Regions from separate parts of the Halomonas sediminis genome, predicted to be linked through region 2. Evidence: predicted binding sites of a transcription regulator. Region 2 holds the regulator's gene; each other region holds the start of a gene.

Region 1 (12,297 bases), 1.3 Mb from region 2:
CCCAGGCTCCCTTCGGGCAGCAGGGGGATTTTCTTCCCCCGGATCAGGCCTTCAAGCCAACGCTGACTCAGGATGGCAATGAACTGGCGATCGATTGGCAGATCGAACCCGGTTACTACCTCTACCGCCACAGTTTCTCTGCCGACACGGAAGGCCGTGAGCTATCGCTGGACATGCCCGATGGGGAGTCCATCGAGGACGAGTATTTCGGTCGCTCCGAGGTCTACCGTCAGGCGCTGAGCATGACCACGCGCCCCGGTGACGTCGACACGCTAACCCTCCACTGGCAGGGGTGCGCCGACGCCGGGCTGTGCTATCCGCCGCAGCAGCGGACCTTCGACCTGGCTTCCGATACCACGAACACGACCCCCGTCTCGACCGCGACATCGAGTCCCGTTTCCGATCCAGAAGCAGGGATGGCGGAAGATCAGCAACTGGCGGCGCAGCTGGCCGGCAGTAACTGGGTCTGGGCGCTGGCTGCCTTCTTCGGCATGGGCCTGCTTCTGACGTTCACCCCCTGCGTGCTGCCGATGATCCCGATTCTGTCCAGCCTGATCGTCGGTCAGCGCAAGGCGGGAGAGAGTCAGCGGAGGACCGGTTTCGTGCTGTCTACCGCCTACGTTCTGCCCATGGCCGCCACCTACGCGGCACTCGGGGTTGCCGCCGCCATGGCTGGCGCCAACCTGCAGATACTGTTCCAGAACACCTGGTTCATCGGCCTGTTTGCGCTGCTTTTCATTTTTCTCGCACTGGCCATGTTCGGCCTGTTCGAACTGGAGCTGCCGAGAATGCTGCGGCAGCGCCTGGATGCCCGGATGGTGCGCCAACGCGGCGGACGCTTGAAAGGGGTTGCCGGGATGGGCGTGCTCTCCGCCCTGCTGGTGGGTCCCTGCATGACCGCACCGCTGGCGGGGGCGCTACTGTTCATCGCCGAAAGCGGCAATCCCTGGTTGGGTGGTGCGGCGCTGCTATCGCTTGGCCTCGGGATGGGCGCACCGCTGATCCTGATCTGCACCATCGGTAGTCGCCTGCTGCCCAAGCCGGGTGCCTGGATGATTCGCGTCAGAGCCTTTTTCGGCTTCGTTCTGCTGGGGATGGCGATCTGGTTCGTCGCTCGCGTGGTGCCGGACGCCATCGTCCTCGGCCTTTGGGGCGCTCTGGGGCTGGGCTTTGCCGTTTCGCTCCGCGCCCTGGCACGAAGCGCCAACGCCTCGAGCGTGGTGCCCCAGGTAGCGACCGCCAGCGCAGCGGTCATCGCTCTGTGGAGCTCGCTGATACTGATCGGCGCCGCGGGTGGCGCCCATGATCCGTGGCGACCGCTGGCGGTCTACGCCTCGGCGGGCGATGCCTCGACGGTATCGCCCGCCGGCCAGCCGCTCGCGTTCGATGAGGTCAATGACCTGGCAATGCTCGACGCCCGTATCGCGCAGGCCGCTGAAAGTAGCCGGATGACGCTTGTCGAATTCACCGCCGACTGGTGCATTTCCTGCGAGGTGATCGAGCAGGAAGTCTTCACCGACCCGACCGTCCAGGCCGAGCTACAGGATGTGCAACGACTGAGCATCGATGTCACCGACTATGATGCTCATGACCAGGCCATCATGCAGCACTTTGGCGTCGTCGGCCCACCGACGCTGATGTGGTTCGGCCCCGACGGGGACGAACGTCGCAGTGCCCGTATCATCGGCGAACTGAACGCCGAAACCTTTCTCGACCGCTTCGATCAGGCCAAACGAGCGGGCAAAAACACAAATGGGAGTCGCTCATGAATCCCCTGGATCGCAGCCTGGCCATCGGCCCGCTCGGCCTGAGTCTGGGACAGCTGTTGCTGGTTGTGTCGATGGTCGTCGCGCTGATCGTCGGTGCCTGGCTAGGCCGCCGGCGACAGCTCAGTGTCGGCGATCGCTTGTTCAATGCCCTGCTCATCGGCGTGGTCGGGGCGCGGGGCGTTTTCGTCGCCCGATACTGGGAGAGCTACGAAACCTTCTGGTCCTGGCTGGACATCCGCGATGGCGGCTTCGAGCCGCTGGCCGGTCTTGCCATCGCCTCGCTCTATCTCGCCTGGCGGCTATGGCGCCACCCTGGCGAGCGGCGACCGCTCGGCATCGCCGTGATATCAGGCGCTCTGGTCTGGTCGCTGACCGCGGGTGTACTGGCACTGATGGTCCCTCGAGGGGCGACCGTACCGTCGATACCGCTGACCGTCCTCGATGGTACCCAGGTGAGCTTGCCCGGCGTGCTGCAAGACGCCGACCAGCCCATGGTGATCAATCTCTGGGCCAGCTGGTGCCCTCCTTGTCGTCGCGAGATGCCGATACTCGAACAGGCCCAGCAGGAGCGGGACGACATAACGTTCGTGTTCGTCAACCAGGGCGAGAGCGTCGGCACGATCAATACCTTCATGCAGCGAGAGTCTCTGGCACTCGATCACGTCTATCGCGACCCGAACATGGCCTTCGGCCAGGAGGTGGGCGCCATGGCCATGCCGACCACGCTCTATTACAACGCCGATGGCATGCTTATCGACACCCACTTCGGTGAGCTTTCCCGCGCCACGCTCGATCGCAGTCTCGAGCGTCTCGAACCATGAACCTTTCAACCATAATCTTTCCAGCCATTATCTTTCCAGCCATTATCTTTCCAACCCCGGAAACAACCCCTATGTACATTCGCAATCCCCGCATGACGCCACGGCGCGCTTTGATGGCTACCTTCAGTGTCGGCATCGCCCTGGCGGCGAGCCTGCCAGCCTCCGCCGACAACGACTGGCCCACGCCGATTAAAGCGCTGGAGCAGCAAGGTTTCACGATTCACGGTGAATTCGACGCGCCCGACGGCCTGGGCTATGCCGCCAGCATGCGCGGCCAGGCCATCGCGGCGTATATGACCACGGACGGTGAGCATGCCATCGTCGGCACGCTGATCGATGCCCAGGGACGAGACGTCTCTACCCAGCGGCTGGAGCAGCTCGTCAACGGCCCCAGGAACGCCGAGCTTTGGCAGCAGATGGCTGATCATCACTGGGTTCGCGATGGAGATGTCGATGCACCACGCGTGATCTATACCTTCAGTGACCCCAACTGCCCTTACTGCCGCAAATTCTGGGAGGACGCCCAACCCTGGGTCGAGAGCGGCAAGGTTCAGATTCGCCATCTGATGGTGGGTATTCTCAAGGCAGACAGCCCCGAAAAAGCAGCAGCGCTTCTCAGCGCAGATAACCCCGGCGATGCGATCGCCGAGCACTTTCGCAGCGGCGCCCTACCGGACAGCGCGGGCAGCGATCAAAGCGAACAGTGGGTCAGCGAAAACACCCAGATGATGCGCGACGGCCAACTCTACGCAACACCCGTGACCTTTTATCAGGACGATGATGGCGAGGTACGCAAAGTCATGGGTGCTCCCACGCCGGACAAGCTTCGCCGCGTCATGGGTAGCGACGCGCCCTGACCCCTCACTGGATCAACTCGACGGCAACTGGAGCGACACCCGCAGCCCGATGCCGTTGCCGGACGTGAACGTCACCCGACCACCGGCACGGGTGACGATCGCGTCGACGATGGAGAGCCCCAGGCCACTACCCTGGGGGTGATTTCCGCGCTGGAACCGCTCCGTCAGGCGGGCAAGCTGTTCGGGCTGAATGGTTTCCCCCTGGTTGATGATGTTGATCACCGCCATGCCATTCGATTCTTGCGCCTCAATCTCGATCGGGGCGCCAGGCAAACCATGGCGCACCGCATTCCCGAGCAGATTACGCAGCGTGATCACCAGTAGCGAACCCGACAGGGCGATGTGTATCCGGCTCACCCTCTCATTGTAACGACAACGGTCGCGACTGCCGGTTTCGGTCATCGCGGTTTCCAGTGCCTCCTCGAGAGGCGTGGGATCGAGACTTCCCCGGGTGATCTCTTCGCTCTCCATCCGTGCTAGCAGCAACAGCTGGTCGAGCGTTTTCGTCAGCCGTCCCACACCCGCCTCGGCCTGCCGCATTGCTTCCCGGTGCTGGTTCCCCTCGACCCGTCGTGCGATCTGAAGATGGGTGCGAATGGCGGTCAGCGGTGTCCGCAGCTCGTGAGCGGCATCGTCGGTGAAACGTTGCTCCAATTCGAGCATCCGCCGAGTCCGTGCAAGCAAGGTGTTGAAGCCATCGATCAGCGGCCGAATTTCGCCGGGCAACCTGCGAACGGGCAATGCCGAGAGGTCGTCATGGTCGCGTGAATTCAGCTGCCGTTGTAACTTCGAAAGCGGCGATAGCCCCCGGGTCACGCCCCACCACAAGGCGATGAGGCTGCCGATCAGCGCAAGCAGAAACGGATAGAAGGCGGCACGGCGCACCTGTGCCAACAGCGATTCCCGCTCACGCAGGCGATCCGCCACGGTGATTCGCTTGTCATCGTCGACCAGGGTGTAGACACGCCAGCGCTGCCCAGCGTGATTGCGATAGCTGTAACCTTCGGCATCAATCGCAAGAACGTCGTTCATTTCAGGATGCGTGCCGGCCACCATCTTTCCGCGCAGCGACGAAACGCGACAAGCGACACCCTCGAGCGCGGGAATGGTCGACGTTACACCGCCCTCCTCGCCATTCCATGCAGCCGCCGGGGCGCGATCCAGCAGATTCGCCACCATGCGCGCCGATTGCGCCAGGCGCTGATCCATCGCGTGCTCGAGCTGGTTCGACAGGTCGCGCATCGACCACGCCGCGGTGATTCCCCACAGCAGCATCAATGTCATCCCGAGCGTGGCCACAAGTCTCAGACGCAGGCTCATGATGTCGTATCGCCACTCGGTGCGCCGAGGCGATAACCGATGCCTCGGACCGTCTCGATCACGTTGCGCCCAAGCTTGCGCCGCAGCTGATAGATCTGCACGTTGAGCGCATTGCTTTCGATCTCGTCATCGATGCTGTAGAGGCAATCCTTCAATTGATCGGCACTCAGGATTCGCCCGCGAGCACGGATCAGTGCCTCCAGCAACATCAACTCCCGGCGTCCCAGTGCCACCGGTACGCCATCAAGCGTGACACTGCGAGCGACAGGGTCCAGGGCCAGATTACCGTGACGAAGGGAGCGGTCGACCTGCCCTGCCGCACGGCGCAGGAGCGCCTGAAGCCTCGCGGTCAACTCGTCCAGATCGAACGGCTTGACCAGGTAATCGTCGGCCCCTCCCTGGAGGCCCTCGATGCGACTGGCCACGGCGTCTCGTGCCGTCAGCATCAGCACCGGCGTCGCAACGCCCGAACGACGCCACTCTTGCAACAGCGTCAGCCCATCGCCGTCGGGCAGACGGCGGTCGAGCACGACCGCGTCATAGTCGATCGTCGCCAGAGCGCCTCGCGCGGCCACCAGCGTGGTGACGGTATCGACCACGAAGTCGCTCAGGGCCAAGCCGGTCTCGACGCCAGCGGCCACTGGCGCGTCATCTTCGACGAGCAGTACGCGCATACCCCTCTCCTTGTTCCATGATGCGAAAATCAATTCCCGGCATAGCTTGGCATATGCCGATGAAGTCAGGATGAGAGACACTAGCCGAGTCCTAAACAATCATTAGACCCGCGAGAGCGAAGACATGGCAGGTGCACAGAAAGCTGTTCTGCCTGGCAAAATATTTTTGAACACAGAATCGGATAAAATATTTTTAAATCAGATAGTTAATAGAAGATTAAGCCAACATTAAAAGCCTGCTAACGTTTAGTTGATGCAAGTCAAGCTACAGGGTCCTGAGCAGAGTAGCCTACCGGCATCGAATGCGCTCGCACCACTGCGGAGCACTCTCTTCATCGGCCACCGGAGGCCCCATGGATCCCATTCGCCGCTCCCTTCTCGGCCAGCTGGCTCGCTTGAGTGCGGGGGCTGCCCTGGTACCGCTATCGAGCGTTGCCAACGCGGGCATCAATCAGCAGCCGCCCCGCCGTGAAGGCGACCCTACCAAGCGCTACGGCATGCTTATCGATCTGCGCCAGTGCATCGGCTGCCAAGCCTGCACCGTATCATGCCATATCGAGAACGCCGCACCGCTGGGCAGTTTCCGCACCACCGTCGCCCAGTACGAGGTGGAGCACCAGGAGACCGGCGAGGTTGCCACCTTCATGCTGCCCCGCCTGTGCAATCACTGCGAAAACCCGCCCTGCGTGCCGGTGTGTCCGGTGGAGGCCACCTTCCAGCGCCAGGACGGCATCGTGGTGGTCGACAGCGACCGCTGCGTGGGCTGCGCCTATTGCGTCAACGCCTGTCCCTACGATGCCCGCTTCATCAATGAGCGCACCCAGACCGCCGACAAGTGCACCTTCTGCGCCCATCGTCTCGAAGCCGGCCTGCTGCCGGCCTGCGTGGAGAGCTGCGTGGGCGGCGCACGGATCATTGGCGACATGCGCGATCCCGAGAGCCAGATCAGCCGCATGATCGCTGAGCACGGCGACGCCCTGATGGTGCTGCAGCCCGAGAAGAACACAATGCCTCAGGTCTTCTACCTCGGCATGGACGAGCGCTTCGTCACCCGTCCCCAGGCCGAGCCGGTGGCCCTGGACGTCCTCGATCCCCACGGCAAGGAGATGGGCTATGAATTCCACCATTGAGCTGCTCGCCCCGCGCTATGATATCGCCTGGTACCCTTGGGCGGTGCAGTACTTCTTCGTGATTGCGCTGTCCTACGCCACCCTGTGGCTGGCCGCACCGGCGCTGGTATTCGGCAAGCAGAAGTGGCTGCCCACCGCGCGCCTGGCGCTGCTGGCCTGCCTGACCACCACCCTGGTGGCCCCGGTGGCGCTGCTCGCCGACCTGCACCAGCCGCTGCGCTTCTGGCACTTCTACGCCTATGCCAACACTCACTCCTGGATGTCCGTCGGCAGCCTGATCCTGCCGCTCTATGTGGTGGGCGTGATCGTGCTGGCCTGGCTGGCCTGGCGCCCGGCGCTGCAGGCCAATCGCCAGGCGCCCGGCATCGCAGGGTTCATTGCCCGCTGGCTGTCGCTGGGTGACGCTCCCACTCCGCGCGCTCTGGTGGTGCTGGTGGGCCTGGGAACCCTCGCCCTCTCTACCGGCATCATGCTCTATACCGGTGCCGAGGTGGCCATCGTCAAGGCCCGCCCGCTGTGGAATACCGTCTGGCTGCCGCCGATGTTCGTGGCCACCGGCTTTATCGCCGCCGCCGGGCTGATTCTGGTGCTCAACCGGGTGGCCGGTGAGCGCAGCACCATGGTCAGCAGGCAGATGCTCAAGGTGATGCTGGGCGCCTGCCTGGTGGCGGGCCTGGTCGCCGGCAGCTGGTTCCTCGACGGTATCAACGCCGACGTCGGCTCGGTGGCCGCAGCCATGGAATCGGTGCGCGGCAGCGCCGAGTGGCGCAGCACCGCCCTCTGGGGCGGCCTGACCGGCCTGGCCCTGTTCGGCGCCGTGCTCTACCTGCTCAGTCGTCCTGCGCCGCGCCGCCCGGCACTCTATGCCTGGACCTGGGTGCTCGGTCTGGTGGCCCTGCACGTGGGCTGGATGTTCCGCTGGGTGGTGCTGATGGACGTGCAGACCGTGGCCCGCCACAGCGCCGGCTTCCACCATTACGGCATCCCCGCCGGCTCCTCCGGCATCCTGGGCATCGTCGGCACCTTCGGCCTGTGGCTCGCCGCCATCCTGCTGATCGACCTCTTCGTGCCGTGGCGCCAGGCCCGCCAGGGCGGCAGTGCTGCCGATCTGTCACCTGTAACCCCCGCCCCTGCACACCCCGCCGCCCAGAGCGCTGCGGAAAATTCTGAAGGAACTCCCAGCCATGGCTAAGTCTTCTGTAGACAAATCACGTCGCCGCTTCATGAAAGGTGCTGTCGCCGCTGGCGGCGCCGCCACCTTCGTCGCCGGCTACGCCGACCCGCTGCTCAAGATGGGCAAGGGCGTCACCGGCAGCGCGGGCGAGAAGCCGAAGGACCGCATTCACGGCAACTCCCTGGCGCCGGAATACAGCGTCGACCCCCAGAGTGGCGAGCTGACCCTCAACCCCGACCAGCGTGTGGCCTTCACCGTCTGCTACGGCTGCACCACCAAGTGCGGCGTACGGGTGCGCGTGGACAACGCCACCGATCAGGTGCTGCGCGTCTCCGGCAATCCCTACAACCCGCTCTCCGCCGACGAGCACCTGCCGATGCGCACCCCGGTGGTGGATGCGCTGCGCGGGCTGAGCGCCTATGGCGACCAGGGTCAGCAGAACCGTTCCACCGCCTGCGCCCGCGGCAACGCCATGATGGCGCAGATCGATAGCCCCTTCCGTGTGACCCATTGCCTCAAGCGGGTGGGGGGTCGCGGCGGCCGCGAGTGGCAGAAGGTCTCCTTTGAGCAGCTGATCGAGGAGGTCTGCGAGGGCGGCGATCTGTTCGGCGAAGGTAACGTGGATGGGCTACGCGCCATCCATGACCACGACACCCTGATCGACCCGGAGAACCCCGAGTACGGCCCCAAGGCCAACCAGCTGATGGTAATGGAGGCCACCGACTACGGCCGCTCCGCGCTGCTCAAGCGCTTCACCTTCAACGCCTTTGCCACCCGTAACTACGGCCACCACGGCTCCTACTGCGGGCTGGCCTATCGCATGGGCTCTGGCGCGGTGATGGATGACCTGGCCAAGAACGCCCATACCAAACCGGACATCCAGAACGCCCGCTTCATCCTCTATGTAGGTACCGCCCCCAGCCAGGCCGGCAACCCCTTCAAGCGCCAGGGCCGCCTGATCGCCCAGGCGCGCGCCGCCGGCAGCCTGGATTACGTGGTGATCGACCCGGCACTCAACGCCTCAGTCTCCCACGCCGCCGATCACAACCGCTGGGTGGCGATCCGCCCGGGCAGCGACAGCGCCCTGGCCATGGGCATGATCCAGTGGCTGCTCGACAACGCGGGCTACGCCAAGGACTTCCTCGAGCTTCCCGGCCAGCCCGCCGCCGAGGCCGCCGGTGAGGCGACCCACACCAACGCCACCCATTTGGTGATCGATACCGAGGGCCACCCGCGCCGCGGCCGCTTCCTGCGCGCCAGCGACCTGGGCCAGGCCGAGGCCGGAAGCGAGGCCGACCTGCCCATGGTGGTGGCCGACGGCGAGCTGGTGCAAGGCACCCAGGTGATGGCCGCCGAGCTGTTCGTCGACCGCGAGGTGGCGCTGGCCGACGGCAACAGCGTGCGCGTCAAGAGCAGCATGACCCTGCTGCGCGAGGCCGCCAACGAGCACGGCTTGGCCGAGTACGCCGAGCACTGTGGCATCCCCGAGGCCACCATCGTCGACCTGGCGCGGCGCTTCGCCAGCCACGGTCGCCGCGCGGTGACCAACTCCCACGGCGGCATGATGTCGGGCAACGGCTTCTACGCCGCCTTCGGCATGCAGATGCTCAACGTGCTGGCCGGCAACCACAACCGCAAGGGCGGCAGCGCCGTGGGTGGCGGCCAGTTCAACGGCGTCGGCGAAGGTCCCCGCTACGACCTGGCCAACTTCCCCGGCAAGCGCGGCCCCCAGGGCCTGTTTCTCTCCCGCTCGCGTTTCCCCTACGAGAAGTCCTCCGAGTACCAGCGCAAGGTGGCCGCCGGCGAGAATCCTTACCCGGCCCGGGCTCCCTGGCGCTCGCTGGCGCCGCCCATTCTCACCGAGCACCTGTCCTCGGCGCTGGACGGCTACCCCTACTCGATCAAGGCAGTGATCGGCTGCATGGCCAACCCCATCTACGGCCAGGCGGGCCTTGAAGCGCTGATCGCCGAGAAGCTCAAGGATCCCAAGCGCCTGGGGCTGTTCGTGGCCATCGACGGTTTCCTCAACGAGACCAACCGCTACGCCGACTATATCGTCCCGGACTCGGTGATGTACGAAGTGTGGGGCTTTACCGGTGCCTGGAAGGGCAATCTGGGCAAGATGACCACCGCTTGCTGGCCGGTGGTGGAACCGCGCCAGCAGCAGACCGCGGAAGGCGAGCCGGTCTCCATGGAGAGCTTCTTCATCGCCACCGCCAAGCGCCTGGGCCTGCCCGGTTTCGGCGACGAGGCCATCCCCGATGCCGAGGGCAAGCTGCACCCGCTCAACCGTGCCGAGGACTTCTTCCTGCGCGCCGCCGCCAACGTGGCCATGCAGGGCGAGCCACTGCCCGCCGCCGACGCGAGCGATATCCAGCATGCCGGCCTGGCACCGCTGATGCCGCGCCTGGCGCGCACCCTGAAACCCGAAGAGCAGGGTCCGGTGGCCTACCTCTACGCCCGCGGTGGGCGCTTCGAGGACTTCAAGGACCACTTCAAGGGCCAGAACCTCACCAGCGCCTGGAAGCGCACCCTGTGCGTCTACAACGAGCAGGTGGGCACCAGCATCAACACCCAGAGTGGCCAGCCCAACCGCGGCGTGCCCTGCCACGGCCGGCCGCCGCTGGCCGACGGGCGCGCCATGCGCGAGGTATTCACCGAGGAAGAGTGGCCGCTGCTGGCGTTCTCGTTCAAGTCGAACCTGATGAACTCCTACGCCATCGGTCTCGAGCGACTGCGCATGATCAAGCCCTACAACCCGGTGATGATGCACCGCCAGGACGCCGAACGCTTCGGCATCTCCCATGGCGACACCATCCGCATCGAGAGTCCCGGCGGCAGCGTGGTGGCCCTGGCGCTGGTCGGCGAGGGGGTGATGCCGGGGGCGCTGGGCATCGAGCACGGCTACGGCCACCGTGACCTGGGGGCCACCCCCCACGTGATCGACGGCGAGTCCCAGCCCGACCTCGAATGGCTGCGCGCAGGCATCAACATCAACGACCTGGGCTTCAAGGACCCGACCCGCAACGTGGACGGCACCTGGCTGGAGCCGATCAGCGGCGCCGCCGTGCGTCAGGGCTTGCCGATCCGCGTGACCCCTATCGACGTCTAACGTCGGTCGGACGACCTCAGGCTGCGCACTCGATGCACTTGAGCAAGGTAGGATCGCTTTCCAAGCGGCGGGTGCCGATCCACTCGCCGCATTCGATACATTCACCCAACTCTGCATTGTCGATGCGTAAAAGGGCATTGTCGATGCGCCTGATCTGCAACTGACGCCGATCTTCCTCGGCCTCGGCCATGGCCTGGGCCTGGAGGGCATCCATGCGCGAAAGGCGCCCCACCGCGGTTTGATCCAGCATCACAGTCCCCCGAGACGCCAGGCTCTCGAGACTCTCAGCGAGCAGCGCCCGGCGCTGGTTCTCCAGGCGCTTACGGATGAGCGGCATATCGAGCTGCGGATGATTCATTGCCTTGCTCCGAGATAATGGACGTTGGTTCATAGCATAGACCATTGCCCTTCGGGGCCGCACCGCTAGCGACGGTCAGCGCTGCAATCGTTAACCATGCGCTCGTGATCCAGAACGGCCAGGCGCCTACGGCGCCAATCGCCGGCTGAAGCCAGCTCCTACGGGGGGTGGCTGTGGATTGGTAGGAGCCTGATTTATCGGGCGAGCTTTTGATGGTTGCCCTTTGCAGCAACCCCTCGCGCGATAAATCGCCCTCCCACCCGGTCAAGATCCCCAGGGGGTTGGTAATGAGGTAGGAGCCCGACTTGTCGGGCGAGCCCTTGGTTATTTGCCCTTTGCAGGTAACCCCTCGCGCGATGAATCGCCCTCCCACCCGTCAACCCCACCCGGCTGATACAGGGTAGGAAATGGGATGGACCCGTTCCCCCATTTCCTACGGGGTTGCCCTTCCTACCAATACCACTACATTAGCGACCTTTTGAAAGCCCCATCATCACGATGCCGCTAAGCACCACGGCGCCGCCGACAAGCTGGCTGGGGCTGAGCATTTGCCCCAGCACGACGTAGCCAAGCAGCAGCGATGCCACCGGCTCAACGTTCATCACCGGCGCGTTGCGCGCCATGTCCAGACGCGGCACGAAAATAAACAGTGTCGAAAAGGCGGTGGCGTAAAGTAGCGCCAAGAACGTCAGCCCCAGCCAGCCGGTGCTGCTTGCCGGCAGTGCCAGCCCGCCGGGCATAACGCCCAGCATGCCGGCAATGATGATGGCGATAAACACCGTCTGCATGGTCAGGTAGCTGCGCACGGTGCTGCTGAGCGCACTTAAGCGGTGCTCGGTGATCCACAACGCATTGGCAAAGCAGAACGCCGCCGCCAGCCCCAGACCGATACCTTGCGTCCAGGCGGGGCCGAGGCTCTCCGCCTCTTTCAACCAGGTGGGAATATCCAGCACCACCAGAAGCCCGATCAGGATGGTGCCCATGAACAAGCACTGACGCAGCGTCGGACGCCGCCCGCCCAGCGCCCAGCTGATCAGCGCCAGCTGAATGGGAAAGGTGTTGACCAGCAGCAGCGCGATCAC
Region 2 (12,297 bases):
GTCACACCGCAGCAATATCTGTTTGAAGCCTTGGTCGCCATGACGCGTCACAAAGTCGCCCGTGTAACGGTGGTAGAAGACAAGGAAGTAACCGGCGTTGTCGAACTGACGGATGTGCTGAGTTATTTCTCCAGTCGTAGCTATGTCATCAGCCTCCAGGTCGAGCAGGCGGATAGCCTGCAGGCTCTGACCGAAGCTAGCCGGCGCACCCCTGAGCTGGTCAAGGCGTTAATGGCCCAGGGAGTCAAATTACGCTTTGCCATGGATCTTCTGGCTGCACTCAACGGACGCATCATGAACAAGGCGTGGGGATTTCTGATTGATGAGCGCTACCATCGTGATAGCTGCATGATGGTGATGGGCAGTGAAGGGCGGGGCGAGCAGATTCTCAAGACCGACCAGGACAACGGATTGATTCTTGCTGACGATCTGGAGTGGCCGGATGTTGGCGAACAAATGCAGGCCCTGACGGATACGTTGGTGGAGCTGGGCTATCCTCCTTGTCCCGGCAATATCATGGTATGTAACCCTGAATGGGTGGGAACGGTAACTCAGTGGAAGCACAATATTGCTCACTGGGTCGCGGCTCGTGATGGTGAGAGCCTGATGAAGCTGGCCATCCTTCTGGACTCTCATGCGGTGGCGGGTAATGCAGCATTGCTGGAGCAGGTACGCGATGAATTGTTTGAACGCTGCGCACGAGATGAGATTTTATTGTCCTATTTTGCTCGCACGGCACTGCGTTTCTCGACACCTTTGACATTGTTCGGCTCGCTGAAAAAGCCTCAGCACGGCATTGATATCAAAAAAGGCGGTATCTTTACGATTGTGCATGGGGTTCGCACCATGGCCTTGGAGCGGCGTATCAAGGCAACGTCCACGTTTGAGCGTCTCGATGCGTTAGTGGAGGATGGGCGGCTGAAAAAACGTTTTGCCGAAGACTTGGGAGAAGCCTTGGCGCTTTTCACCGAACTTCGTCTAAGACAGCAATTGGCCCAGATGGATGGGGAGGCCGAAGATCGCCAGCCGGATCGCGTGGTGGTGCAAGAACTTTCCTCATTGGAACGTGATCTGCTGCGTGAGGCCCTACACATCGTCAAGGATTTCAAGCAGCGCCTGACGCATCGTTACCATCTGGAATATTCGTGAGTGGAGGCAGCGGGGGAGATCGTTGGTGGATAGATTGTTGGTAGGCAAGGGGTGAGTATTGATAGAATATTTGCCCGCCATTCCAGCCATCGGCAGGTCTTACTCTATGCAATCCGTTGAACATTTCGATCCTGATGCTTTTGCCCATTCCAGCATGAGCGGTTCCGGTGTAGATAATTCTCATGGCGTCGTCGCGGCTTCTGAGCCAGACAAAGGTGCCAATGAAAAACGCGCCTTCAACAAGCTGCAAAAGCGCCTGCGGCGTCAGGTAGGCAATGCCATTATTGACTATGACATGATCCAGGAAGGGGATCGCGTCATGGTATGTCTTAGTGGCGGAAAGGATAGCTACACTCTGCTGGAAATATTGCGCAACCTGCAGCGCAATGCACCGGTTGATTTTTCCTTGATAGCAGTCAATCTTGATCAGAAACAACCCGGTTTTCCCGAGCATATCTTGCCAGCCTATCTCGACAATCTAGGTGTCGAGTATCATATTCTCGAGCAAGATACGTATTCGGTGGTCAAGGAAAAAACCCCTGAAGGCAAAACCACCTGCGCGCTGTGTTCGCGGCTGCGTAGAGGGTCTTTGTATGGCTTTGCCGAAGAAATCAAGGCCACCAAAATTGCTTTGGGGCATCACCGAGAAGATATACTGGAGACCTTGTTTCTTAATCTTTTTTTCGGTGGAACGCTCAAGGCCATGCCGCCTAAGCTGCTCTCTGATGACGGAAAAAATATTGTGATTCGGCCGCTTTCGTATTGCAAGGAAGCCGATATCGCCGAGTTTTCCCGACAAATGGCTTTCCCGATCATTCCCTGCAATCTATGTGGTTCCCAGCCCAACATGCAGCGTCAGTTGGCCAAAGAGATGCTGGCGGAATGGGACAAGAAATACCCTGGCCGACTGGAGAGCATGTTCAAGGCGGTCACCAATGTGGCACCGTCTCAGTTGGCCGATCGTGAGCTGTTCGATTTTATCGGGCTGGAAGCCAAGCAGGCTGACCTGATGGCCAGCCGCATTCAGGCAGTCAAGGTGAGTTGAGCTCTTGCTCTTCTTCCTCGGATAAGGCAATCAGCGCAGGCATATCGAGAACATTGACCTCCCTTCCGGAAACCGACACCACCTTCTGGCTTTGAAAGCGACTCAAGATGCGACTGACGGTTTCCACTGCCAGTCCCAGGTAGTTACCAATATCCGCTCGGGACATGGAAAGCCGAAAGCTATAGGGCGAATAGCCCCTGCGGCGAAACCGCTCGGATAACGTTATCAAGAAGCTTGCCAGGCGTTGGTCTGCCGTCTTGCGTGAAAGTAGGCGCATCATGCGCCGATCCTCACGTAACTCCTTGCTCATGCTGCGGTAAAGCTGTCCGCGTAATTCAGGGAGTTGCTCGGAAAGAAGATCCAGACGGTCGAAAGGAATTTCACAAACGGTAGTCGTTTCCAGCGCAATGATGCTGCCGGGATAGGTTGCTTCGTTGATGCCATCAAGACCCACCAACTCACTGGGGAGGTAAAAGTTGGTCAATTGATCGCTACCATTACCTTCCGTGGTGACTTGCTTGAGACTGCCGGAACGCACAGCAAACACGCTGGTGAAGACATCCCCTTGGCGAAATAGGGGCTCACCTTTCTTGAGCGGTGCGCGACGACGAATAATCGAGTCGAACTGATCCATGTGTTCAAGCTCAAGCGCCAAGGGGAGGCAAAGTGAGCTCAAACTGCATGTCTGACAGTGAGCTTCGTTCAGTATGGCTCTATGACGGCCCATGATGTCCGGCATGAGTTCCTCCCTCAAATAGGTGGCAAGGACCATTATGAGGAATTAAGCGCCGGCAGCAAGTGTTGTCGAAAAAGTTCCTTAAAAAAACGGTTTTTAAAAAATCGCTTGGGCTGGTGAATGAGCATCGAAAGCCATGACTAGGCGGCCGAGCAGTAATCGCCCTTGGGCAGTAGCCACCAATCTATTACCGGTTCGCTGAATCAAGCCGGCTCGTTCGGCGCCTTCCAGCTTGGTCAAGGCATCTGCAAGATAGCGCGGTGCGTCGATGCTCCATCGTCTACTGATTTCATCAAGGTCGAGCGCCATGTCACACAACATGCATTCGATGACATGCCGGCGAATTTGGTCGTCTTGTGTCAGGCGAATGCCGCGTTTTATAGCCAAGTGACCCTTATCCAAAGCTTGTTCATAGCTTGCCGGCTTAGTGGGGTTCTGGGCATAGATATTATCCACACAACTTACAGCGGAAACTCCTAAGCCCACCAAATCATATTGGGTGTGGCTGGAGTAGCTCTTGAAATTTCGCTGTAGGGTGCCTTGCTGCTGAGCGATAGCCAGGTTGTCGTCCGGTCGGACGAAATGGTCTAGTCCAATAGGCACGTAACCGGCCTGGGTCAGCATGGTGATAGCGGTATGTAGAATCGCCGTTTTTTCTTCGGGGCACGGCAGGTCGTCGCGGTTGATGTGCCGTTGGGACGCAAAACGCTCAGGCATATGACGGTAGCTGGTTACCTTGAAGCGTGCTGGGTTGAGTTCGATTGCCTGGGCGAGTGTCTTGGCGAAGCTTGTGCGAGTCTGGCAAGGCAGGCCGTAAATCAGGTCCAGAGAAAGCGAGCGAAAACCGAGACGGCTGGCTTCTTCCATCAATGTCTCGGTCAAGACGTGCGGTTGCACACGATTGATTGCATGCTGAACAGTCGGGTCGAAATCCTGTATCGACAGGCTTATCCGGTTGAAGCCCAGGGCTTGAAGATGGCGCAAGGTCAATACATCGGCTTGATGCGGGTCAATATCGATGGAGTAATCGCGGGTTGGCGCGTAGGAAAGACCAAAGCGTGCATCCAGCCGGTCGATCAAGTCGCTCATTTGATCCAACGTCAAAAAAGCCGGTGTGCCGCCCCAGTGAAGCTGTTGTATTTGACGAGAGGAATCTAGATGGCGTGAGCTCAGCACCATTTCTCGATCCAGCCGCGATAGGTAAGGCTCGGCTAGTTGGGTGTTCTGAGTGACTATCTTGTCGCAAGCGCAATAAAAGCAAACTTTTCGGCAAAATGGCACATGAACATACACGCCTAAAGGCTTGTTGCCACTATTGCTGCGCTCTAGCGCAGCAGTAAACTCTTCGGCACTGAAGTTATCATGAAAGGAGCGCGGCGTAGGGTAAGACACATAGCGAGGCTCCTCTTTGTCGTTGCGCTGTAACATGGCTTGGTTCCAAGCTCTGCCTGGAATGAATCCGTTCAAAGCAGGGTAGCGGTCGGGAATGGCTTGAACGGGCATACAGATGCTCCGGTATCTAGAACGTAGAGTACTAATGGTAGTTCGCAGAGAGGAAAGGAAGATTGAGCTGAGTCAATGTAACGATGGTTGGGCTTAGTGAAGCGAGGAGGTTGTGAGCAATGTCCATAATTGCCAAAGCGCGAAGCTAATGATAGTTAATGCTGCCAGGCTGCGTGTGGCGCGGTGACGAATCAAGCCGGCCATCTGGCGTGCTGCAATGCCGGTAACCAGCAATGCGGGAAGCGTGCCCAGACCGAAGGCTCCCATCAGGGCGGCTCCATGCAAAGGGTCCGCTGTGGCCAGACTCCAAGCGAGCATTGAGTACACCAGACCGCAGGGCAACCAGCCCCAGATGGCACCTAGAGCAAAGGCTTGGGGGAGTTTGACCACCGGCATCAAGCGGCGCCCCAAAGGCTCCAGGTAACGCCATAACCGCTTGCCTACCGCTTCAACCTTGAGTAGCCCTTTCCACCAGTTGGCGATGTACAAGGCCATGAGGATGAGCATGACGGCGGCGAAGGCCTGAAGCACCATGCCGGCCTCGGGGGACAATGCCAGCAAGGTGCCGAGCGTTGCCACCAAGGCACCGGCAGCCATGTAGCTAACAATACGCCCGGCGTTATAACCCAATAACAGGCCTGTGAGCCTAGCTGGATGGCGCATGCTGGGCGGCACGGCAAAGGTCAGGGCGCTCATGATGCCGCCGCACATCCCGATGCAGTGAGCTCCACCCAAAAGACCGAAAACGAACGCCGCCAGCAGTGGTGGTAGGTCCATGCCGGTGGGATTCATCGAGGGCTCTCGGAGTTATCGTCCGGTCGCGTCCGGGGCTGCTTTTGCTGTTTTCTGCGCTGGCGCTCCTCGGGCGAGAGGTCGTTTTCATCTTCATCGAACAGGATGCGATGAGCGGGCCCTTCCAGATCATCGAACTGTTCATTTTTCACCGCCCAGAAAAAAGCCCAGACCGCCAACCCTAGGAGAATTAGCGATAATGGAATCAACAGATACAATATCGTCATGCGGGCACCGGCGTAGGGGAATGGGGCAGCGGCACAGTGCTGCTGCGCCAGCGGGATAGGCGTAAGGCATTGCCTACCACCACCAGTGAGCTGAGAGACATTCCGATGGCGGCAAGCCAGGGCGGTACGATACCTATCGCGGCCAGCGGCAAGGCGGAAGCGTTATAACATACCGACCAGATCATGTTCTGACGCATCACCCGGCGCGTCGCCCGAGAAATCTGGATCGCTTCGGCAATGCGCATCAGGCGTGGACTCAACAGTATCGCATCGGCGCGTGTGCGGGCCAGGTCCGTGGCGCTATTCATGGCGATCGCCACGTCAGCCCCGGCCAGCACCGGAATATCGTTGATGCCATCGCCGACCATGATCACGGTTTCGCCGCTAGCCTGCAATTGCTGCAAACGCTCAAGCTTGCCTTCAGGGGAGGTGCTTGCCTGCCAGGTATCGATATTCAGCTGTCTGGCCAGGCTTGCCACTGCATGCGACGTATCGCCTGAAAGCAGTTCGACCTTGAGGCCAGCGGCCTGTAGTGTCATTACAGTTTCTCCGGCGTCCTCGCGAATCGCGTCGTGCAGACCGAACCAGGCACGTGGCTCGCCTTCTTTCGCCAACAATAGCCATTGCCCTTCATCGGGTATGGTCGGCGGCTGTATCGCGGCGAATTCGGGTTTGCCTAGTCGCCAGCGTGCCCCGTTGATGGAACCTGACAGCCCTTGTCCCGTATGGCTTTGCACCTCGTTTGCTTGCACGGTGGTGTCACGAAAAGGATGAAACGCTCGGGCAATGGGATGTTCCGAGTGGGCTTCAAGGGCGGCTGCCAGGGCGCGGGCATCTGCTTCGTCGATATTCCCCAGTGGAAGGGTCTGCATCAGCTGCATTTCGCCATGCGTCAGTGTGCCGGTTTTATCGAAGATCACTCTATGGGCTTGGGAGAGGGATTCCAGGGCGTCGGCACGCGTAATCAAGACGCCACGGCTGCGCAGTTGGCCATGACCCGCGGTAAGAGCCGTTGGGGTGGCCAGTGCCAAGGCGCAAGGGCAGGTGACCACCAGTACGGAAAGGGTGACCCAGAGTACACGAGAGGGATCAATGAACCACCAGACCGCTGCCACGCAGGCGGTAACGATCAATAGGCGTAGCACAAAAAGGTGCGCCATGCGTGCGGCCATCTGTGCCAGACGCGGACGGCTGGCAAAGGCGCGGTCGGTCAAGTCGACAATGCCAGCGACACGAGCTTCGCGTCCCGCATAAGTGACCCGAATATCCAGAGGGCTTTCCATGTTCTGACTGCCCCCGGTGACTTCATCGCCTATTCGCCGAGTGACAGGTAGGTATTCGCCGGTCAGCATGGACTCGTCGAGACTTGATTCGCCCGCTTCTATTATGCCGTCAGCGGGTACGCTATGGCCTGGTTTTACTCTGACTCGGTCGCCTGTTCTGAGCTCTGAGGCGGGGAGAATGCGTTCATTGCCCTCATCATCCAGGCGAACGGCAGAAAGGGGTAGCGCGCCACTCAAGGCATTGCCGCTATGCCCACTGCGACGGCGGGCGCGGGTTTCCACATAACGGGCGAACAGCAGGAAGAAAGTGAACATGGCCACTGAATCGAAATACACTTCCCCCACGCCGAATATCACGGCATAACCGCTGGCGAGATAAGCGCCACCAATGGCTAGTGACACCGAAACATCCATGCCGAGTACGCCTGTTTTTACATCCCGCACGGCATTGCGGAAAAACGGCAAGGCGGAAAAAAATACGACCGGTGTTGCTAGTGCAAACGACAGCCAGTGGAACAGGGCGTAGAAATCTTCGCTGATCTCGCCTGGTGAAGAGACATAGATAGGGATGGAAAACATCATCACCTGCATCATCCCCACAGCGGCGATAATCAAACGCCGTACGTTCATTCGTTCTTCGTGCTGCAGGCGCGCCTGAGCCTGATCCGGCTCATAAGGTTGGGCGTTATAGCCGATAGCCGCCATTTCGGCAAGTAGCTCGGAAAGCTTGATCTGATCGGGGTCCCAGCTGACACGGACCCGGTGGTGGGTCAGGTTGACGGCACTGGATTTTACTCCCGGCATGGCGTTCAGGCGGTGCTCGATCAACCAGGCGCAGGCCGCACAGGTAATGCCTTCCACCGCTAGTGTGGTGGCGACATGCCCTTCATCGCCGTCGGGATGGACAAATTGCTGTTGCAGGCCTGGGTCGTCGAAGACCGACCAGGTGTCGGCACGCACGGCCTGACGTTCATCCGGGCGCTCTGGAAGTTCGGTACGATAGCGGTAATAACTTTCCAGACCACCGTCGACGATAGCATGGGCCACCGCTTCGCAGCCTGGGCAGCAAAGCGGGTGGGTGTCCTCGTCCAGGGTGATGGTCCAAGGTGCTGCAGCGGGCACTGGGTTACCGCAATGGTAGCAGGCAGGTGCGTGGCTCATTCGCTTTCTTTACGCCCTCCCGGCAGTAACGCGATGCTGTTATCACTGGGGAAGGTAGCCTCACCCGTGAGACGCCAATCGCTATCTTGCTGATCGGGCTGTAGCTGCAGATACCAACGATAGCGCAGGTTATCGGGGCCTTGAGTGATATAACGGCCGTCGCGGACATGCTCGAGCACGAACGATTGGTCACGGTTATTTTCCGTGGGGAAAATGAGCTGTAAATACAAATTTTCGGGGCGTGTATCGCCCGCCAGGTCCACCACGATATCGCTGGTGAGCGGATCAAGGAGCAGCTCTGCGCTCAGGTTCAATTCACGCGCACGTACTTGCTTGGCGATTACCATGTTAATGGCTTTGCCATGCTCGTAATAATCTTCCTGGACGACCATGCCGTCGAAGCTCTTTATCGACACGACGGCAAAAGTGGTGCTGACGATAATCGAGGAAAACAGCAGGCCGAGTAAGAACCACGGCCAAAACTGCTTGTACCAAGGAGGTATCTTTGTGGGTGTCGTGGTAGGCATGTTACCTCCTTATGTTGCCGATAAAGCGTATGTCACGCTCTAGGCTGATACTTTCATCCTGCTGAGATTCAATAGTCAGGAAAATGGAATGGCTGGGTTTTTCGATAACCTCCTCATCGGCGGTCACGTCAATCACGAGTAGGCGTGATTCACCGGCTTCCACGTCGAGCGTCTTGTGATCAAGAGTGAGCCCCGGAAGTCCGGAAACACTTAGCTGATAGGTATGGTCACGGTTATCCAGGTTACGCACGTTCAATGTATAAACGTTAGTGATGCGACCGTCACGTGTCATTTGATAAAGCTGATTGCGCTCACGTTCCACATCAAAGCCCAATGGCAGGCGATCACCTACCGCCCAGGCGAATACCCCGATCATGATCACCAGAGCCGCAAAATAGCCTGCGAGGCGGGGGCGCAGAATGTGACTCTTCTTACCCTCCAGCGCATTTTCTGTGGTGTAACGCACCAGGCCGCGCGGGTAGTCCATCTTGTCCATCACGCTATCGCAGGCATCGATGCAGGCGGCACAGCTTATACATTCATATTGCAGACCGTCACGAATGTCGATCCCCACGGGGCACACCTGAACGCAAAGCTCGCAGTCGATACAGTCGCCCAAGCCCTTTTCCTTGGGGTCGATACCTTTTTTACGCGCGCCGCGAGGTTCACCACGCTCTTGATCATAAGACACAATCAAGGTGTCGCGGTCGAACATGACCGATTGGAAACGGGCATAGGGGCACATGTAAAAGCACACCTGCTCGCGCAACCAGCCAGCATTCAAATAGGTGAATACCAGAAAGAAACCCACCCAAAAATACGACCAGCCATGTGCCTCAAGGGTGGGTAGGTCGATCACTAACTGGCGAATCGGGGTGAAATAGCCCACGAACGTAATACCCGTGGCCAGAGCAATCAGTAACCAAATCGTATGTTTTGCACTCTTGCGGGCTAATTTCTCAGATGTCATGGGCTGTTTGTCGAGCTTGATGCGCTTGTTGCGTTGCCCTTCGATGCGGTGCTCGACCCACATGAACAAGAAGGTCCAGACACTTTGTGGACAGGTATAGCCGCACCAGACTCGGCCTGCAAAAACCGTGATGAAAAAAAGACCAAAGGCACAGATGATCAGCAGCCAGGAAAGCAGCATGAACTCCTGAGGATAAAATGTCCCGGCAAAGAGGTGAAATTCCCTACTCGGCAGGTCAAACCAGATCATCGGCCGATCTCCCCACTGGATCCATGGAAGCAGAAAGAATGCCAGCATCAGTACCCAGTTGGCGCTGCGCCGGATTTTCTGGAATAGCCCCTTTATTTCACGCACATAAATATGCTGCCGTCTAGCATACATTTCCTGGGTGGCTGATTGATCCTTGGGGGCGTAATGACCCACGGAATCCGGAGTTACATCTTCGCTGGGTATTCTTTCCATAATGATGTCATAGCTCAGAAGGAACAGAAGGAAGCTGCTCCAGAGAATGGAGCCTCATTATAACTATTCATCGTCGCCAACAAGAAAGGGTGCGACTCGAAGCCGCACCCTTTGGTTAAAAACGCTAATTGAATCAGTCTTGTAGGCGAAAGCTATAGACGTAAGCCGCTACCAGATGAACCCGTTCTTCACCAATGTAAGAGGCCTGTGCCGGCATGTGTCCGTTACGCCCGTTACGCAGTGTTTGACGAACTGAATCCGCGACTTCCTGGCCAGGAGCCAAGTAGAGCCAAGTGTCGTTGGTCAGGTTGGGCGCGCCCAAGGCCTGATTACCGGTACCGCTTGGTCCATGGCATGCCGCACATACCGATGCGAAGGTGGCTTCACCTTGCTCGGCACTCTCGGCGTCGTGCTCAAGCCCAGAAAGAGAGAGGACATATTGTGTCAGGTTGCCAATATTGTTCTCCCCCAACTGCTGCCAGGAAGGCATCAAACCATTACGTCCATTGTGCAGGGACGTCAGAATGTTCTCCGGCTCTCCCCCATATAGCCAGTCATCATCGGTGAGATTGGGGAAACCATACCCGCCCTGGGCGTTGGAGCCGTGACAAACGGCACAGTTATTCTGGTAGACGCGCTCGGCCACTTGCATGGCTTCTTCGTTTTCTGCCAGTTCAGGAATCGGTACTTCCTGATATTGCGCGAAAATCGGTGTGAAACGTTCTTCGGCCTGAGCCACTTCCTCTTCCCATTGACCTTCCTGTGTCCAACCCAGAATGCCGGCAAAATTGCCCAGGCCTGGGTAAAGCACCAGATAGCCCAAAGAAAATATGATGGTGGCGATAAACAACTGAAACCACCATTTGGGCAGAGCGTTATCATATTCTTCAATTCCGTCTGCTGCGTGCCCTGTGGTTTCCACATTGCCGTCGGCGTCAGGAGTTTTATCGGTACGGCGATTCGAGACTAGGATCCACCAGCTGAAGGCAATGGTGCCAAGCGTGATGATGATGATCCAGGCACTCCAGAAGCCGGATAGGGAGTCACCCCAGAGATTATTCATATGTTTTTGTCTCCCCCGTCGTGTCGGGAATTGGTCTGCTCTTCTTGCGCGGCGTGTTGTTTGCGGATTTCTTCTTCATCTTTATCATCGGCGAAGGGCAAGTTGGCCGCTTCGTCGAAATCCGGCTTGCGTCGCTTGGAGTAGGCCCACCAGGTGATGCCAATGAAGGCGACCAGAAGCACAAAAGTGATAAGGCCGCGAAAGGTTCCCGTATCCATAGCTTAGCGAGTGCCCTCAAGCACAGTTCCGAGTTGTTGCAAATAAGCGATTAACGCGGTGATTTCTTGAGTTCCCTGAACGTCACGCTTGGCATTTTCGATCTGCTCATCGGTATACGGGACGCCTAGAATGCGCAATGTGCTCATCTTGGCGGCCATATCTTCACCATCGAGAGTGTTCTCGAACAGCCAAGGGTAGGAAGGCATGATCGATTCAGGAACGACGTCGCGCGGGTTGTACAGGTGGGCACGATGCCAGTCATCACTGTAACGGCCACCGACGCGTGCCAAGTCCGGGCCTGTGCGCTTGGAGCCCCACAGGAAGTTGTGGTCGTAGATCGACTCGCCAGCCACGCTATAGTGACCGTAGCGTTCTGTCTCTGCGCGGAACGGACGAATCATCTGGGAATGACAGCCGACACAGCCTTCCCGGCGATAGATGTCGCGCCCTGCCAGCTCCAGAGCGGAAAGCGGTTCAAGCCCTTCCACCGGTTCCGTGGTTTGTTTCTGGAAAAACAACGGTACCACTTCTGCCAGGCCGCCGAAGCTGATCACTACCAGGATCAAGACGGCGAGCAGACCGACATTCTTTTCAACAATCTCGTGTTTCATTGGTCTTGGTATCCCCGTTTAAGCCGCTTGCGGTGCAGGCTGCTGACGAATGGCTTCGCTACGCTTCACCGTCATGTAGACGTTGTAGGCCATGATCAGCATGCCGGTTACCCAGAACAAGCCGCCAATCAAGCGAACGAAATAGCCTGGTCCGCTGGCTTCCACGGATTCGATGAAGGTATACATCAAGGTGCCGTCCGGGTTGATGGCGCGCCACATCAGGCCTTGCAGAATGCCGTTGACCCACATGGAGGCGATATACAGCACGGTGCCGATGGTCGCCAGCCAGAAATGCACGGCAATCAAATTGACCGAGTGCATTTGTACCTGGCCGAACAGGCGTGGAATCAAGTGGTACATGGAGCCGATGGTAATCATGGCGACCCAGCCCAGCGCACCCGCATGTACGTGTCCAATGGTCCAGTCAGTGTAGTGAGAAAGAGCATTGACGGTCTTGATGGCCATCATTGGACCTTCAAAGGTCGACATGCCGTAGAACGACAGTGCCACGACCAGAAAACGCAAGGTCGGATCGGTGCGTAGCTTATG
Region 3 (7,030 bases), 220 kb from region 2:
CAGGGCGCGCTGGCAGCTTAATAGCTGTTAGCTTCTTGTCCGGCCCCGAAGTGCTGTGCCCATTCAGCACGGACGGGATACGAGCTAAAAATAATGGGATCGCAGTTGGTGGTGTCTTCGCGCCAATTGCTAAACCTTAAGAAGACTCGCGTTGCCGGATCCTGATCGTCGGAGCCGGTAGCGTTAAAACAAATGACGTAATCTAAGCATGTAGAGCCAATGGGCGAGTGCTGGCGGACGCGGGTTCAATTCCCGCCGCCTCCACCAAACATGTCGACAAATCAAGCACCTACGGGTGCTTTTTTTGTGTATTAGCCATCCCCGGCGTGGTAGCTGAAGTCCTGCTATGCCTAGGGCTTCGTGGGTCGCAGAAGTCCGTTATCTATCCGTAGCTGCGCGTGTTGGGCCAGTTCCGCGCCTTGATCCCAAGTCAGCGACTTACGCAGCTGAGTAAGCTCATCGTGACCGATACCGTCCCGCCAACACCTCGAGGTGGTCAGCGCCGCCCCGCTCTTTGCCGAGGCAATCCGCCGCGCCCATGAGAATGGCTCACTTACCGAACTGCTCGAGGGCCCGGCGTAACGGCAACGCCTATCCCGCCCGAATGGCAGGGGATTCAGGCAGGTTTTTTGCTGGTCCAGTGATATCGACCTGGCCCTCGAAACTGGCGTAAGCCTGGGGACTCGACAGGAACGCGACCTTGTCGAACCGGAAGCTTCGGCTGCTCCGCCCGATGCCGGTCAGGACAGGGCAATAAAGCACGACACACGCTGAACGGCCTCACCGCTCGCCTTGCCACTCCAGCACCAGCCGGTTATGGCCGTCCTGCCGCACCCGAGTGCCGAGCGGCCGTCCCTCCCGGTTCAGCATCCGGCACAGCCACTGCTCGTCCTCGCGGGAGGCCCGGTTGAGGCGAAAATTCCGACGCTTCAGGGGCACCATGATCAGCCGTTCCAGTCGGCCGTCCGTCGGGCTGAGCGTCGGGAAGTAGAGCAGTGCCAGGTCGTCGCGGAAGCCCTCATGGCCGGTGATGCCCTCATAGTCGTTGATCAGGTCACCGCAGCCGTAAAGGATCAGCCTGCCGCGGTACACCTCGATGCCCAGCGCATGATGGGAAGAGTGGCCCCAGACCAGGTCCACGCCGGCCTCGTCGATCAGCCGGTGGGCGATCCCCGATGCGCATCGGGGATCGCATAGCCCCAGTTGCCGCCCCAGTGCAGCGAGACCAGGGCCAGTTCCTGCGGTTCGCGCCCTCGGGCGACGTCGGCGGCGATGGCTGCCACGGTGACGGACGAGAGGTCGGACAGCACATTGACCCCGGGCCGAGTGTCATTGGCCACCCAGTCACGTGGCACGCCACTGCTGGGAAGCCCGAAGGCCAGCAGCCGCAGGCGCCCGCCGGGAACCTCGAAGCGTGCCGGCACCCTCGCCTGACGCCAGTCAAGGCCGGCACCTACCGTGGCGTAGCCGGCCTCCCCGAGTACCTTCAGCGTCTCGCATAGCCCGTGCCGACCCCAGTCCAGCACATGGTTGTTGGCCAGCACGCAGGCATCCACCCCCGCCGCGGACAGCACCGGCAGGTTGGCGGGATGCATGCGGTACTGGATCCCCTTGGGCTCGGCCTCGTCGCTGGAGGTGACCGCCGTCTCCAAGTTGATCAGGCGCAGGTCGGGGGCCTGGCGGTCGAGCCACAACAGGGCAGCGCCCCAGACATAGGAAAAATCAACGGGATGCGGGATGGGGCCGGTCACTCGCTCGGCCAGCCGGACATAGTCGACGGCCGAGGTCATGTAGGCCTCGAAGATCCGAGGGTTGCCGGGATGCGGCAGAATCTGGTCGATGCCGCGTCCGGTCATCACGTCTCCGGTCAGCCATAGGGTCACGCCGGCCATCGCCTTCCCCCCAGTGACGGTCATCGGCTCCCGGCCCTACCTCTGCGGGGAGAGGGGCTCCCGGGGCAGCCGCTCGGGTAGGTGTGCCCGGATCTCCTCGGAGCTAAGGGCCGTGAGGTCCTTGTGCAGCTCGAGCACGAGGCACTTCCGGACCGCCTCGGGCAATGTCTCGCGCAGCAATCCCAAAAAGCGCGGCGTAGCGCTGATGATCAGGTGCTGGCAGGCGCCCGTCGTGCAGGCCGGCGGCCAGGTCCTCCACCTCCTCCAGCGGCCCTCTCTGGTCGGATGTCGAGAAGAGCCGTGCCCGTGCCTGGTCGGCGACTACCACCCAAGTGGTCTCCATGTTCGCTCCCTCATGCTAGGGAAGCCGCCAGGCCGGAATATCCGGCCCGACGGTCATTCCGGATGGTTACTTGACCTCGACTTTGCGGCGGTTGGCCTGCTTGAGCTTGGGCAGGGTCAGCTCGAGGACGCCGTTCTTGAAGCTGGCCGCCGCCTTGTCGCCATCGATCTCGCTGGGCAGTGCCACTGTCCGGGTAAAGGAGCCGCGGGAGATCTCGGAGTGGAAGTACTCACCCTCGTCCTTCTTGGTCTCCTCGCGGTGGTCACCCTTGATGGTCACCGCGCCGTCGGTTACCGAGACGTCGAGCTCCTCACGCTCAAAACCTGGGACTTCGGCACGCACCACTACCTCAGTATCGCGGTCGATGACGTCGACCTTTGGCATGCCCTTCTCGAAGGCGGCAAAGCGCTGCCAGAGGGGATGCTCCCAGCGCGATGGCATACCACCACGATCGAAGAAGGTATTGAGCATGTGTTCGAACTCCCGGAACGGGCTCATCACCCTCGACTCAACCTGCGGTGCGGACTTTTCGGTCGAGACAGGGACGTTCTCGGCATCTTGGGAAGTTTTTTCGGCATCTTGGGAAGTTTTCTTGGCATCTTGGGAAGTTTTCTTGGTCATAATAATAGTCCTTTGAATCCAGAATGTAGTTCACAAATGGCGAAGCCCAGCGAAACTTAAGATGTCAGGGTCGAAAAACATCTATTTTCCCTCTTTTTTAGACACCCCCTTCATTGTCAAGATAGCACAGCCCTGGTCGGCCGACTTGACACAGATCAGCATGATTGTCGTCATGCCCTGAACGCCGCATGCGCAGCGCGTGAGTGACTCGGGTGGCTAGAACGCCACCAACGCGACCTGCGGTTCAATCCGGCCAGGGGCAACCTACAGGCCCACGCCGAACAGCGCCTGTGCCAGATGGCCGGTGAGGAAGGCCAGCCCCGCCGCGGCCCCACCGATCAACAGGGTGCGCAGCCCCGACTTCAGCACCGGCTGGTGATAGATCAGGCTCTTGCCCATACCAATCAGAAAAAACATCAGTCCGGCCACCGCCAGGCTCGACAGGAACTGACGGGTGGTATCCAATCCCGGTATCGCATAGGGCAGCAGCGGCATGGCGCCCACCACCAGGAAGGCGATGAAGGTGGCCAGCGCCGAACGCAGTGGGCTCAACCCTACGGTCTGCAGGCCATGTTCCTCGGAGACCATGGTCTCCACCCACACCTCGCGGTCGCTGCAGATGGTCTCCACCACCCGTTCCAGGGTCTCACCCGCGAACCCCTTGCGCTGGAAGATCTGGCGGATCTCCTCGCGCTCACCCTCCGGGACCACGTCGATATGATGGTTCTCGCTGCGACGCACCCCGTCGACATGCTCTCGCTGGGCCTGGATCGCCTCGTAGTTGCTGACCGCCATGCTGAAGCCATCGGCCAGCAGGTTGGCGACGCCCAGCACCAGCGCGACCGTGGAGGAGAAACCCGCACCGAATGCCCCGGAGACCACGGCGAAGGTGGTCACGCAGCCGTCGATGCCGCCGAGGATGGCATCGGGCAGGTGCCGGAGCCGGGAGGGGGCACGCAGCCGCCGCTCGATCACCTCCGGGCGATGCTCGTGTTCCAGCGCCTCGCGCCGCCGATCGTTCATAAAGCCTCCCGTCGATGCGTCATTCATACTGTTTTCAGCTTGGCACACCCGGCCAGAGACGGGTAAGGCCCGACACCGACGCCCCCTTCCGAAGAATGCGCCATACTGACAGCGCAACACGGCACGGCGAGGCATCGGCATGACCCAGGACACACTCAAAGCCTCCTTCCGCCACCGCTACCTGAGCCATGAGGCGCTGACCCACCAGCTCGAAATCTGGGCCCGGAACCAGGTCAACAATGGCCAGCGGCTGTTCCGTGACTGGTGACCGCTGACGCATCTCCAGCTGGGCGAGGCGGAGTTCGGCGGACTGGATTCCTGTCTCAGCACCTGGAACCCGCCGCCAGCGGCGAGGTAACCATGCGGATCGGGAAGCTCGCGGCTCGGTGAGGTACGCTAGACGATCCTTCGGCCCACGACGATCGGCCGACTGCCTACAACATCTTCCGACTCATGGTCGACCGACGCCACCAGGGAAGAGGCATCGGACACAGGGCCATGCAGACGAGATCAGGGCACGGGGCCCCTTCGAGCGGATCGCGATCTGCTATGTGCCCACCAACCAGGTCGCCCGGGACTTCTATGCCAGCCTCGGCTTCCAGGAGACGGGGCTGAGTGAGGAGACCGGCGAGGTCATCGCCGAGATCTGGGGGTAACAAGGAGCGCATCCTGCACGCCCGGTGTGCACCACGCTTGACGGACGTGTGACCGGCGGTCCCAAAATAGGCCATGTTCTCCGAGGAGTTCGCCCGCGCCACCCCCGCCTGACGACTGCAAAGGGATGCCATGCCGATCGGGAAACAACGACTCTGGCGCAGCCGAATCAAGAACGGCCTGCAGACCCTGCTGATCATAGCGGGCCTGGCCCTGATTCTGGCCGTGCCCGGCTACCTGCTGGCCGGCGGCCTCGGGATAGTCGTGAGCCTGGGGGTCGTGGTGGCTGGGGCCCTCGCCGGCAGCTGGGTGCCGGCTCGCTATATCCTTGCCGATACCGGGGCCGGGCTGCTCGACCGTCACCAAGCACCGTCGCTCTACCGCCTGCTTGATACGCTCTATCACCACGCCGGTCTCACCCAGCCCCCGCAGCTGTTCTATGCCCCCTCGCCGGACCTCAACGCCTTCGCCGTGGGCACCCGGCACGATGGCGGCATTGCCGTCACCGAAGGCCTGCTGCACACCCTGACGCTGCGCGAGCTGGCTGGCGTCCTGGCCCACGAGGTGAGTCATCTGCGCCATGGCGACACTCGAGTGATGTCCATGGCCGCGGCCATGACCCGCCTGACTTTCTGGCTGACCACGGTGCTGCAGATCAGTCTGCTGTTCATGGCACCCTTGATCCTGGTCGGTGACGTTCGTCTGCCCTGGGGCCTGCTGCTGGTGGTGGCCTTTGCGCCCAGCCTGAGCACCTTGCTCCAGCTGGGCCTCTCCCGCAACCGCGAGTACACCGCAGACCTAGAGGCAGTGACTCTGACGGGCGACCCTGTGGGGCTCGCCTCGGCGCTGGCAACCCTGGAACGCCACCAGGGACGCTGGCTGGCCACGCTGTTCGGCCGCCACCCGCCCGCGGGACTCGACTGGCTGCGTACCCACCCGCCGACCGAGGAGCGCATCCGCCGGCTGATGATGGTCGACGAGCCGCCGGAATCCTCCCTGCATGATAATCTCGAGGGCCACGCCCACGAGCCACCGGTGATCACCGAGCGCCCGGGGCCCATGGGCCGGCGCTACTGGATACGCCGCCGGCGCTGAAGCGCTCGCCCCTTCCAACCCCATTGACTGACGAAAGAAAGAACACCATGAGCGATACGCCGAAGCCCTGGAACAGCCCCATGCCCAATCCGTACGACCTGATGCGACGCATCCTGTCTGCGCCCAGCCCGGTGGGGCTCAAAGCCGCCATGGCCTACGGCGTCCTCAAACCCCACTTCGAGAGCTTCGCCCCGGCCGGCTGGCAGCTGCAGCAGTTCATGGGCCATGCCGTCACCCATACCGACGCCCTCCCAGACCCGCACCGCTAGCCGAGCGAGGCGAGCGCCTCCGCCAGCACCGGCGCCATGGCGATAGCATTGCTCTGATGCGCAATGCAGTCGGTGCTCCAGACCTCGCCGACGCCGCCGCGCGCATCCGGGTCGAACTCCAGCATCCGTCCGGCCAGGCGCAGCGCCTTCTGCCGCAGGTCCATGGGCGCCTCGGGTGGTGGGTGAGCACGCGAATCACGTCGCGGGCCTCCAGCACGGACCCGATGCCGCGCCCCACCGGCTGACTGCCATCGGTGATCACCACGTCCAAGGTCAGGCCATGCACCCGGCCACGAACTCGAAAAGCCAGCGCAATTGCCGCGCCTCGGGCATGGAGCGCACCTTGGCGTTGGGGCCCACTGGGATATCGAGCAGCAGGTGACTGAAACCGGCAGCCACCTTCTTGGAGAAGATGAAGGCGACCATCTGGCCCGGCGAATCAATGGAAAGCGGGCGCTCCACCGAGATCAGCACGTCGTCGGGCGAGAGCTCGCTGGTGCCGCCCCAGGCCAGGCAGCCGCGGTGAGTGCCCCACGATATCGCCCAGCACATCGAAGGGCAGATCGACGTTGGCCAACACCTCCATGGTGTCGGCGGTACCCGAGGGCGAGGTGATGGCCCGCGAGGCACAGCAGGCCGTGAGCAGCGACGATGGGCACCACCAGCATGGAAGTGCAGTTGCCCGGAACCCCACCGATGCAGTGCTTGTCGACCATCAGATGTTAGTGCCAGTCGAGGCGGCGCCCGACCCGGCTCATGGCATCGCTCAGGTAGAAGACCTCCTTCCGGTCGAGCTCGCCGCGCTCACAGCCGACCACGAAGGCCGTCAGTTCGACCTTGGAATAGCGCAGCTCGACGATGTCGCGGATGATGTGCCGGAAGTCGTCCCGGAAGAGCCGTTCGCCGGCGAGTTTGCGGTGTAGGGCGGGAATCGACGTCGGGAGCTCCGCCTGGGAGACGCTGACCGGATGGCCCTCCTCCACGCCCAGAGCCTCAGATGCGCTGGCCGTTGGCACGGACCTCCACCTTGGAGAGCTCCTGGAAACCCTCGGCGCGATAGAGGTCGCAATCGCGATGCAGGTAGGCCACGTTCTCGCGGTAGGTATCGATGCCGACCCGCTTGAGGGAGAGCG

What was found. Region 2 encodes FNR, which switches genes on or off when oxygen is low (the NO sensors DNR and NnrR bind a similar motif). Its sites were predicted from a motif close to TTGATNTANATCAA; they were not measured.
Region 1: dsrO (sulfate reduction electron transfer complex DsrMKJOP subunit DsrO) is a predicted target of FNR. The motif match lies at 5,692-5,705, and genes of this name have one in related genera.
Region 3: LG290_RS14805 (Hsp20/alpha crystallin family protein) is a predicted target of FNR. The motif match lies at 3,002-3,015, and genes of this name have one in related genera.

The regions. Positions count from the first base shown of each region.
Region 1 covers NZ_CP085246.1:1,566,230-1,578,526, reverse strand. The annotation lists gene dsbD (protein-disulfide reductase DsbD) at 1-1,769, shown strand, start outside; gene LG290_RS07545 (TlpA family protein disulfide reductase) at 1,766-2,590, shown strand; gene dsbG (thiol:disulfide interchange protein DsbG) at 2,662-3,447, shown strand; gene LG290_RS07535 (ATP-binding protein) at 3,460-4,689, opposite strand; gene LG290_RS07530 (response regulator) at 4,764-5,441, opposite strand; gene dsrO (sulfate reduction electron transfer complex DsrMKJOP subunit DsrO) at 5,795-6,571, shown strand; gene nrfD (NrfD/PsrC family molybdoenzyme membrane anchor subunit) at 6,555-7,763, shown strand; gene LG290_RS07515 (molybdopterin-dependent oxidoreductase) at 7,756-10,857, shown strand; gene LG290_RS07510 (TraR/DksA family transcriptional regulator) at 10,874-11,215, opposite strand; gene LG290_RS07505 (EamA family transporter) at 11,683-12,297, opposite strand, start outside.
Region 2 covers NZ_CP085246.1:2,915,547-2,927,843, reverse strand. The annotation lists gene LG290_RS13830 (putative nucleotidyltransferase substrate binding domain-containing protein) at 1-1,149, shown strand, start outside; gene ttcA (tRNA 2-thiocytidine(32) synthetase TtcA) at 1,256-2,194, shown strand; gene fnr (fumarate/nitrate reduction transcriptional regulator Fnr) at 2,181-2,933, opposite strand; gene hemN (oxygen-independent coproporphyrinogen III oxidase) at 3,027-4,358, opposite strand; gene LG290_RS13810 (sulfite exporter TauE/SafE family protein) at 4,527-5,225, opposite strand; gene ccoS (cbb3-type cytochrome oxidase assembly protein CcoS) at 5,222-5,452, opposite strand; gene LG290_RS13800 (heavy metal translocating P-type ATPase) at 5,449-7,896, opposite strand; gene LG290_RS13795 (FixH family protein) at 7,893-8,423, opposite strand; gene ccoG (cytochrome c oxidase accessory protein CcoG) at 8,425-9,855, opposite strand; gene ccoP (cytochrome-c oxidase, cbb3-type subunit III) at 9,989-10,918, opposite strand; gene LG290_RS13780 (cbb3-type cytochrome oxidase subunit 3) at 10,915-11,136, opposite strand; gene ccoO (cytochrome-c oxidase, cbb3-type subunit II) at 11,140-11,748, opposite strand; gene ccoN (cytochrome-c oxidase, cbb3-type subunit I) at 11,767-12,297, opposite strand, start outside.
Region 3 covers NZ_CP085246.1:3,135,104-3,142,133, forward strand. The annotation lists RNA gene ssrA (transfer-messenger RNA) at 1-267, shown strand, start outside; partial or broken gene LG290_RS14790 (IS30 family transposase) at 317-449, opposite strand; partial or broken gene LG290_RS14795 (CapA family protein) at 781-1,916, opposite strand; gene LG290_RS14800 (host attachment protein) at 1,929-2,078, opposite strand; gene LG290_RS14805 (Hsp20/alpha crystallin family protein) at 2,302-2,856, opposite strand; gene LG290_RS14810 (VIT1/CCC1 transporter family protein) at 3,121-3,879, opposite strand; gene LG290_RS14815 (hypothetical protein) at 4,019-4,147, shown strand; gene LG290_RS14820 (zinc metalloprotease HtpX) at 4,666-5,628, shown strand; gene LG290_RS14825 (hypothetical protein) at 5,676-5,897, shown strand; gene LG290_RS14830 (hypothetical protein) at 5,894-6,061, opposite strand; gene LG290_RS14835 (hypothetical protein) at 6,171-6,449, opposite strand; gene LG290_RS14840 (hypothetical protein) at 6,620-6,913, opposite strand; gene LG290_RS14845 (hypothetical protein) at 6,891-7,030, opposite strand, start outside.